DNA from 3 places in the Lysinibacillus sp. LK3 genome. Region 1 is predicted to be linked to each of the others. Evidence: riboswitches for the same ligand, from Rfam matches in the RefSeq annotation. Region 1 holds a riboswitch; each other region holds the start of a gene.

What was found. Region 1 has a riboswitch for cobalamin ahead of VK91_RS11250 (glutaredoxin). Riboswitches for the same ligand answer to the same signal wherever they lie in the genome.
Region 2: another riboswitch for cobalamin. It lies ahead of cobT (nicotinate-nucleotide--dimethylbenzimidazole phosphoribosyltransferase); the one in region 1 lies ahead of VK91_RS11250 (glutaredoxin).
Region 3: another riboswitch for cobalamin. It lies ahead of VK91_RS21380 (hypothetical protein); the one in region 1 lies ahead of VK91_RS11250 (glutaredoxin).

Annotation. Positions count from the first base shown of each region.
Region 1 covers NZ_LDUJ01000015.1:21,215-24,499, reverse strand. The annotation lists gene VK91_RS11265 (DUF2089 domain-containing protein) at 1-347, shown strand, start outside; gene VK91_RS11260 (hypothetical protein) at 360-746, shown strand; gene VK91_RS11255 (hypothetical protein) at 756-1,037, shown strand; cobalamin riboswitch at 1,408-1,586, shown strand; gene VK91_RS11250 (glutaredoxin) at 1,704-1,928, shown strand; gene nrdI (class Ib ribonucleoside-diphosphate reductase assembly flavoprotein NrdI) at 1,925-2,284, shown strand; gene nrdE (class 1b ribonucleoside-diphosphate reductase subunit alpha) at 2,281-3,285, shown strand, end outside.
Region 2 covers NZ_LDUJ01000007.1:159,445-162,729, forward strand. The annotation lists gene VK91_RS05220 (methionine gamma-lyase family protein) at 1-138, opposite strand, end outside; gene VK91_RS05225 (trimeric intracellular cation channel family protein) at 480-1,085, shown strand; gene cobT (nicotinate-nucleotide--dimethylbenzimidazole phosphoribosyltransferase) at 1,137-2,192, opposite strand; cobalamin riboswitch at 2,284-2,460, opposite strand; gene VK91_RS05235 (hypothetical protein) at 2,868-3,263, shown strand.
Region 3 covers NZ_LDUJ01000036.1:23,444-26,728, reverse strand. The annotation lists gene VK91_RS21385 (GNAT family N-acetyltransferase) at 1-768, opposite strand; cobalamin riboswitch at 981-1,165, shown strand; gene VK91_RS21380 (hypothetical protein) at 1,391-2,146, shown strand; gene VK91_RS21375 (translation factor GTPase family protein) at 2,264-3,285, opposite strand, start outside.

The DNA.
Region 1 (3,285 bases):
CAAATTGTCCTGTCTGCAGTAAAACATTGAAAATTACGAAGTTACAGTGTTCTCATTGTCACACGACCATTGAAAATGAGTTTGAATTGTCGAAGCTAGCATCCTTATCACAGGATCAGCTTCATTTTGTGGAAGTATTTTTAACCTGCCGAGGAAATATTAAAGAGGTTGAAAAGGAACTGGGGGTTTCGTATCCAACAGTTCGAGGCAAGCTAAATGATATTATTTCATCCCTTGGCTATGCTCAAAAGAAGAAAAATGAAGTAGATGAGAAAAAAATTGTAAGCATGCTGGAAAATGGCGAAATCACAACAGATGAAGCCATAAAGCTCTTAAAAGACGAATAGGGAGGAACGACCATGAAAGAGGAGATTACAAAAGTGTTAACGATGATTCAAGAGGGCAAAATTGATGCGGATAAAGGATCAGAGCTGATTCAAGTGCTACAACAGAAAGAAGAATCAGAGAATAAATTTGTGGAAAAAACAAAGTATTTAGATAAAACGTTAAAGGTCCGTGTTGTATCCACCGAAAATGATAATGTCACGGTAAATTTACCAATTAAACTTGTCAAAGCCGTATTGATGGCAGGACACAGCATCGCTGCAAGTATTCCGCAATCGGAAAAATACGTAAAAGATATCGACATCAATCTTCTTCTTGAAGCGATTGAAAATGAACTAGATGGACAAATTGTAGATATAAAATCAGCAAACGGGGATTCCGTTGCAGTCTTCATTGAGTAGAGGCGACGAATGATGCATGTAAAAGTGAAAGCAAAAGACGTTCGCTTTACCGTCCCTGTTCCCTATACTGTGCTAACCATTGTCCTCTCCATTTTAACTTCTAAATGGATTCAGCAACAAGCCAATAAGTGGACAAAGGCATACTTCGATAAAAAGAAAATAGACTTTACCTTTCCCCTCATCGACAAAGAAATGCTAAAGCCGATTATCAAGGAACTACAAAATTATAAAGGACTTGTGCTAGTCGATGTCAAAGCTCAGGACGGGACTGAGGTTAAGGTTAGACTATAATCCCAATGATAGAATGGTAAGAGCATGTTATGATAAAAGCATGCTCTTTATTAATGTAATGAGCATCATTTGAAATGGGTAAGAGATGATCATTATTTCAGGACTTACGATAGAGACAACTATTTTTCAATGGTACATAAAATAGAAGATTTCTTTAAACTCAAATTAGAATTCTAGATCCATTTTAATAGAAAATCACGTACATCGTTAAAAATAGATTTTTGATTTGGGTATAAGTGATTAGTGGTAATCTATTTGGAACTACATAATTAAAAATACTGAATAATCCAAAAATAAAGAAGTTTAGAATCTTGATTTACTTTTCATTTGAAGGATGGTACACTTAAAACTATTGAACAACAACTATATATTGTGTTCGTTTTACAAAGGTACTACTACATGTAGTTTAAAAGGGAAGTTCGGTACAATTCCGACGCTGTCCCCGCAACTGTGAAGCTGACGATGATTGCAACCACTGTGCATTTGCATGGGAAGGGAATCAGAGAATGAAGCAAAGCCAGGAGACCTGCCTTTATAAAACAAATTTATCATTTCTTCGGGGATTAAGAGATGGGAACGTCAGTATTTTTGGTATGTTAACGTTTCCATTTAGCCTATCTCTTTAGAGGAGATAGGCTTTTTTATTTTATGAAAAGAGGGATTTCTATGAAACTTTATACGAAAACAATTTGTCCAAAATGCCTATGGGTAAAATCTGAACTACAACGTGCAGGACTTGAAGCTGAAATTGTTAACATCGATCACGATGAACAAGCAAAGCAAACGATTATTGACGCAGGTTTTTTAAGTGTGCCTGTTTTAGAGATGAATGAAACTTTCATAGGAGATGTTCAGGAAATTGTTTCTCAAATTGAGTTGATTGCCCTATGATTGTTTACGCGAGTCGTACAGGTAATGTCCGAAATGTTGTATCCAAATTAAAGGCAGAATGTATCGAGCTCTCGGAAGAATTACGATTGAACAAGCCATATCTCTTAATTACCTACACAGATGGTTTAGGTGACATTCCAGCAAAGGTACAACGTTTCTTAGAAAAAAACAGGGATTTTTGTAAAGGAGTAGTTGCCAGTGGTAATAGTAACTTCGGTCATCATGTATTTGGTGCTGCTGGTGAGAAAATCGCTGCTACCTATCATGTACCCTTAGTAAGGAAATTAGATTTACGAGGTAATCAAACGGATTACGAAGCAATACAAACGTTTTATGAAACGAGGGTAATGAGATGAAAACCTATTTAAAGCTTAATAATGACGTACTGAATCGTTATAGTACAACTGGATTACTTGAGTTAGAAAAGGACCGCGAAGCTACGCGCCGCTACTTTTTAGAGTATGTTAACGTACGTTTGCGTTATTTTATAGATATTGAAGAAAAAATCCGCTATTTAGTTGATGAGGGCTACTATGAGAAAGCCTTTATCGACATGTACGAAATGGAATTTATTAAGAAGCTGTACAAGAAAGCCTATGATTATAATTTCCGCTTTCCATCCTTTATGAGCGCAAGCAAATTTTACGATAGCTATGCTATGAAAAGTCGTGATGGGGAAGAAATCTTAGAAAAGTATGAGGATCGTATTGTCATTATTGCTTTGTATTTAGCTCAAGGCAACACGGCTCTAGCAGAACGCTCTGTCGAAGCAATGATGGAAGCCTATCAGCCTGCAACACCAACTGCTTTAAATAGTGGTAAGAAAGCACGTGGTGAATTAGTCAGCTGCTTTAAATTATCAATGGATGACTCCATGAATAGTATTGCTGAAAATATTGGCTATTGTTTAGAGCTATCACGCCTTGGTGGTGGAGTTGGGGTCAACTTAACAGATTTACGTCCATTAGGTGATCCAATTAAAGAGATATTAAATCGTGCAAGTGGTGTCATCCCAGTAGCGAAACTGTTAGAAAATTCTTTCAGTTATTCTAATCAGCTAGGGCAACGAAATGGCTCAGGTGTTGTCTATCTAAATATTTTCCATGCAGACATAGAAAATTTCATTTCATCAAAAAAACCAAATGCTGATGATAAAATTCGCCTCGCTACCCTTTCAACAGGGATTATTATACCTAGTATTTTCTTCGAACTGATGAAACGTGATAAGGATATTGTTTTGTTTAGCCCATACGATATTTTTAAAGAATATGGCAAACGTATGTCTGAAATTTCTATTTCAGACATGTACTACGAGCTACTTGATAACCCTAAAATTCGTAAAATTAAACGTTTAAAT
Region 2 (3,285 bases), on a different contig from region 1:
CTTTCTGAAAGCTGCTAGCACCTTCTGCTGATTGTAGAACGCCATTTCTTCTACCTCGGCATGATAAGGCCGAACTTGCTCCTCTACTTTTGCCGCTAACGATAGCGTTTCTGTTGATAAATTTGATGTAAACGTCATTCTTTCTTCTCCATTTCACAATGTCTCGCATTTCAATCAGTAAGATTTATTGACTATCTAAATTGACTTCAATCACTCTAGAATTCCCTAACCAACTACTGGTATATAAACGCTTTTGACGAATGTTTTTCTTTATTTTAATCACATTTTATCAATTTGTATGTGCACCTGTAAAACTTGCCTATTGTTTCTAAGAGGATTTTACGCTAAGCTAATGTGCGGACTCATTTCAAGATGCGTATTTAATGACCGATTTTGGCTATTAAATTCATAGATTCTGTTACGTAAAAAGTCTTTTAACTTTTAATAAAGTTTATTTATTGATAGAAGGGGTGAAAGGGATGGCTTGGGAGGTTTTTAGTATTATAGGAACAATTGCCTTTGCTATTTCTGGGGCAATTATTGCCATGGAAGAAGAATACGATTTATTCGGTGTATATATACTTGGTATTGTGACTGCTTTTGGTGGAGGAGCTATCCGAAATTTACTCATTGGACTACCTGTCACAACACTTTGGGGACAGGATATGATGTTTCAAATAGCGCTTGCTGCGATTACGATATTCTTTATTTTTCCGCATCATCTGATTCAACATTGGCATCGTTGGGGTAACTTCACAGATGCGATTGGCTTATCAGCATTCGCTATTCAAGGCGCACTCTATGCTGTTAAGCTTGATATGCCAGTAAGCGCAGTCATTGTAGCTGCTGTTTTGACAGGTTCAGGTGGTGGTATTGTACGAGATTTATTAGCTAGAAGAAAACCATTAGTTCTCCGTGATGAAGTTTATGGTGTTTGGGCAGCTCTTGCAGGATTGCTAATCGGATTCGAGGTTTTTACAGGAGACATTTTCCTTTATATTTTATTCGCAGTGATTACAGCTTTACGTATTCTTTCCTATATGATGAAGTGGCGCTTGCCATTACGAAAGTTAAATCGTGCATAAACACCATTCAGCCAATGACCAAAAATTAAGTCATTGGCTGTTTTATTGTTTTTATCTTTTTAACAACTGCATTGATTCTTCTAAAGTCACCATGTTTTTCATCATCGAGCAAGCTGCATCTAAAATAGGAAAGGCTAAGGCTGCTCCAGAACCTTCGCCTAAACGCATATTCATGTGCAACATTGGTTCAATGCCTAGTAAGGCAGCGGCAATTTTTGTCCCTGGTTCCTCTGAAACATGGGAAGGAATGATATAATCGATTACTTTTGGTTCGAGCTTATAAGCAATGAGGGCTGCTATAGTTGAAATAAATCCATCAATGACAACGGGTTTACGATGGGCAGCAGCGCCAAGAATAATACCTGTCATCGCCCCTATCTCTAACCCTCCAACCTTAGCCAGAACATCAATAACATCATTTGGATTAGGCTGATTTAAGGTAATTGCTTTTTCAATAACTGCCGCTTTATAGGCAATGCCTCCTTGGCCTACTCCTGCACCAAACCCCGTTACTTCGATAGGGTTGCATCCCGTCAAAACAGCTAATATCGCAGCACTTGGTGTTGTATTGCCGATGCCCATTTCTCCAGTCCCAAGTACATCAGCACCTTTTATGATTTCCTCAGTGGCCACACGGATTCCTACTTCTATCGATTGAATGGCTTCTTGTTTGGCCATAGCTGGACCTTGTGCCATGTTATCTGTACCATATTTAATTTTATGAATAATGACACCTGCATCAAGTGGAATATCTTCTTTTACACCCACATCTACTGTGACCACCTTTGCATTGGTAATCCCCGCAATCGCACAAACGCCTGTACCCCCCTTAGGAAAATTTAATGTTTGAAAGACCGTAACATCTTGTGGATTCGTGGTTACACCTTCCTCGCAAACACCATGATCTGCAGCACAGACAATCATCACTTTTTTGTCGACCATCGGATATAATTGTCCTGTTATACCAGAGAGCTGTACGGCAAGTGATTCTAGTTTACCCAAGCTACCTGGGGGCTTACAAAGCGCATCAATCCGCTTTCTAGCTTGCTCCATACTTTTCATATCAGCCCCCTGAATGTTTTGAATCGTGTCTTGTAATAATTGCATGATTATTTCTCCTCTCGTTCTCATTAAGACAAAATAAAAAGTCTGTAGTTTATTGTCATGACAAATAAACTACAGACTTTTCCATCATCTATATCTTCTATAGCATGTAGGCAGGTCTCCTGGCTCAAGTTCAACATCTCATAGTACCTTCCCAGCAATTTGCTAGTGGCATACACTACGAAACTCCCTCATACAGTGGCGGGTCCGCTAAAGCTTTTCACTTTATTCCCTATTCTCCCTAGTGGGCACCTATTGCTTTATGTAATTATGTTAAATCTACTTTACAACTTTTTTAGTGTCAAGAGGAAAAAATTTTTTGAGTGTTAACTTAGTACATACTGCTATTCACAATAAAAGCTTATCAAGTGCTTGTCCCAATAAATGAATCCTTCACTTGATTCCTAGTCTTCCATAATTAGTGCTTTTTAGAATTCTCTATGTCTAACACTCGGCTTGTACAAAAATCCATTACTGAATCAATTGCCATAACAAGTAAACTCAGACTTTTCAATCATCTCTATCTTCAATAGCATATGTTCTGCCAATTCACTGAGTAATGTTGAACATAAAAGTTGAAACCTTAATAATCTGTTCAATGTAAACATAAATTATTTCTATGATTAAAATTAGGGTAAGTATCAATAGTAAAACGATGAAAAGTTAGGAGTAGATACGATGAATGCAAAACAATTAAGAAACGCTATTGCTGAAACCTGTGAAACGCACGATAGCCTCTATGCCAAACTCGTAAAACCGATCAATCAGTTGTTAATCAATATCGACGCTTCGATCAGTGAAGAGACAGCAAATAAAATACTAGAAAATTTAAAGTTATTTCATAGTGGTGATAAATACATTACGGAGTGTCATTTCGAGGAGAGTCAAAATTTCTTGAAAGATGGCATTGAGCTTCTCCAAAAAGGGGATTTGGCGAATGGAGCACTACAAATTTATGGAGCTGGTCTAAACTTTGCTAGTTATGCTTCAAAAGTGCAGGGACAAAAAAATGTTAATATCTACAAAAACTTTGAAGAGAATTTTAATTTTATCATGGATGCCTTGAAAAAATAATCATGAAAAAAGAAAGAGTGTA
Region 3 (3,285 bases), on a different contig from region 1:
TTATTCAAATACAATCATTTCTCCGACTTCTTTAAACCCGAAGCGTTTATAAATATTTTTTCCATCCTCTGATGCCTGTAAGACTACGGGCTTTTGCTTATTGATTGTTTGACTGAGTAGGAATTGAAACATCTCACTGCCATAGCCGTTGCCCCTATACGCATCTTTTGTCATCACATCATAAATCCCATAGCTATGTTTACTGTCGATTAATAATCCCGTAGCGATAGGTACTTCCTTTATACAACCAATAAACATGCGAGCATTTGATGCTAGTTTTTCCTGTGAGAATTGATGAAAGTAAATTTCTAATGCATCTCTTTCTGCTGTTTCTCCAAATAAACTTAGAAAAACTTCCTTATATTGTAGAAGCTCTTCCTTGTTACTTACTTCTGTGATGGTAAGATAATTGGAAATTCGTGGACCTGTGTGAAGTGTATGGTCAAGCTTCATCATCATATTTCGTTCAGCTTCCTGTAAATTGCAGTCTTTTATCAGCTGTAGCCAATCATCGCTTAGATAGTTGGCATCCACCCACGTGCTGAAGGGAAGTTTATTCACAATGAAATGATTAATCCTTTGTTTAAGATGATTTTCCTTATGAATTATAGGCGATTTCGCTACTAACAAATTAAATGTATCAGTTGGAATATTCGTATTGGCTATGACAAAATGAGCTTCCTCTATAATTTGTCCAGAAACGGCTCGAGTAAATAGTTTCATTTTTTCCTCTAAATTACTCGTCACTAATTGTTGACTTGTTTTCATATTTTTCATCCTTCCACTATTAGAAGTACACTATCTTTCATTATAAAGTCAATGAAAGATAAAAAATACGCAGTTCACCTTTTTTTATATCCCCCTATAACTTTATTAGTAGTTTGGAAAATATTGTGATATTTGACTTTAGAAAAACACTACTTTACAATTGATTTTAGTAATCTAATAGGAATGTGCTTATACTCATTCCTATGACAACTGAATAGCGTGTAGTAAGAGGTGTAAATTGCGTGCAATTTGCTTAAAAGGGAAGTCGGTGCGAATCCGACACTGTCCCGCAACTGTAAATGTGAGCGACTTTTCAGTATCCACTGTCTTTGGACGGGAAGGAGAAAAGAAGCGATGATCATGAGTCAGGATACCTGCCTGTTACGAGTACACACCATAAACCTACGAGGAATAGGAGGTGGCATGTTGACAAAACAGAATGCTCTGTTCGTCACAGTACGTCAAACGCCCATAGTAAATGAAAGGGTTCACAATCGAACTCGTTCACATATACTTAGGGTTTGTTTGGCATTGTGTGATGAAAGAAGATAAAATGAAGGATTTCCTCAAAAGTAGGGAGTCCTTTTTGTTTTGAAAATATGTACGCAAAGGGGATACACGTATGACAAATATTCATGTAACGACAACGTTGGAAACGCCTTATGAAGATCTGAACATTTGTAAGCAACCACGAACAGAAGTTGCCAAGAAAGCGAAAACAAGAATGGTGGTCGAGTCTCTGATCGATCAATTATTAGCAACGAAGCTGATTCGCAATGATCGCTTCTTTGAGCAAATCTTATATAATAAAGAAATTATTTGGATACAAAATGGGGATGTGGACGGTCATCTTTTAGCGAAAGCAGCCATAGCAGATGAACTAAAAACAAAGACGAATAGTTTTATGATGTACATGCCGACCAATCCGATTGTCTATGAGGTCAACGGAGAAGCGTATCACTTAATTACGCGCATTGATTCTACACGCGCAAAGCCCAACCTCGACCGTCTATCATTGGAGCCAAAGCCTGTTTTAAGTGCCGCTCGTGTCAATGACTTATTATGCTCGATTGTCATGCGCTTTTACGAAACATATTTATATGATTTAGCATCTCATCATGACAAACTCATTGCATTTGTGCAGCAGGAATATGCCCAATTTATTGAAGCGGTGCAAGCGTTAAATGATTATCATTTCAACTGGCATCCACGTGGCAACGGTCACGAGCTTTTACTGCAATTAATTGATCATCTACAACTATTAAAAAGTCAACCTGGTAAGGTACTAATTGATTTTACGAACAAGCATGACTATGTAATAGTTGAACCCGCATATTTGTTGGACAATCCAACAAAGAAAGCTGTCGGTGCACTATAAAAACAAGCCCTCCATTTTTTGGAGGGCTTGTAATATCTTGTGGCAGGGTAGAGATATATTGATGCTCAAGAAAGAAATACCCGCGGAAATACCCGAATCGAGCAGGCTCATCCCATCCTACAGGCAATGCATGGCTGCCTGTGCTTCTTGCCATGGAACCGAATATCCTTTGCCCTTAGCACAAAAGATACTAGAGGAACTATACTCAGGGTCGGCATTTTTATCGTAGCCAATCTGTGCAATCACATCCTCTGTATTATGGCACACATCATAGCCATCAAATTGGAGTGTGAGTGCACCTTTCCCATTTGTATAGGCGGCAAAGGTTGTGCTGTAGCTCATTAAAGTGGCAACAGGTGCACGACCTGTTAGGATAACATCCGTTTCGGATAAAATCGGGTCATCGAACGTGCCAGCTGCTTGCTGAATATCAGTCATCATACGACCGATAAAGTCATTTGAAGCTTTCATTTTAAAGCGATAATAGGGTTCAAGTAGGACATTTTGTGCCTGCTCCAGCCCCTGACGCAGGGCACGGAAACTGGCTTCACGGAAATCTCCCCCCGATGTATGTTCATTGTGCCCGCGACCTGTTAGAAGTGTAAAATGAATATCTGTTACAGGGAAGCCTGTCAGTAGCCCATGATGGTCACGCTCAAACAGATGCTTTTCAACAAGGCGCTGATTGCCTACAGATAAATGATCGGCATGACAGGCATTGGTGAAGGTATTACCTGTTCCACGTGGATTTGGCTCCATTAATAAATGAACTTCTGCATAATGCTTGAGGGGCTCGAAATGACCATAGCCCGTTACGGTCGTCGCAATGGTTTCCATGTATAAAATTTGCGGCTCACCAAAGGAGACAGCTAATGAAAAACGTGTTATTAATACCTCAGTTAGGACCTCCAATTGAATGACACCCATAATATGCACATGGATTTCCTGAAATTTTTCCTGCCAGACCACACGCAAGGACGGCTCTTCTGCTTCGAGTAACCGGAAAATCTGTAGCACTTCCTTGATATGCTGATCACCCTCATATTGAACCTTTGCCTGTAAGGTTGGGACAAGCTCATAGGGCTGTGATAGCATCGTTGTACCGATTCGATCCCCAATGTTTGCCTGGCTCAGTCCTT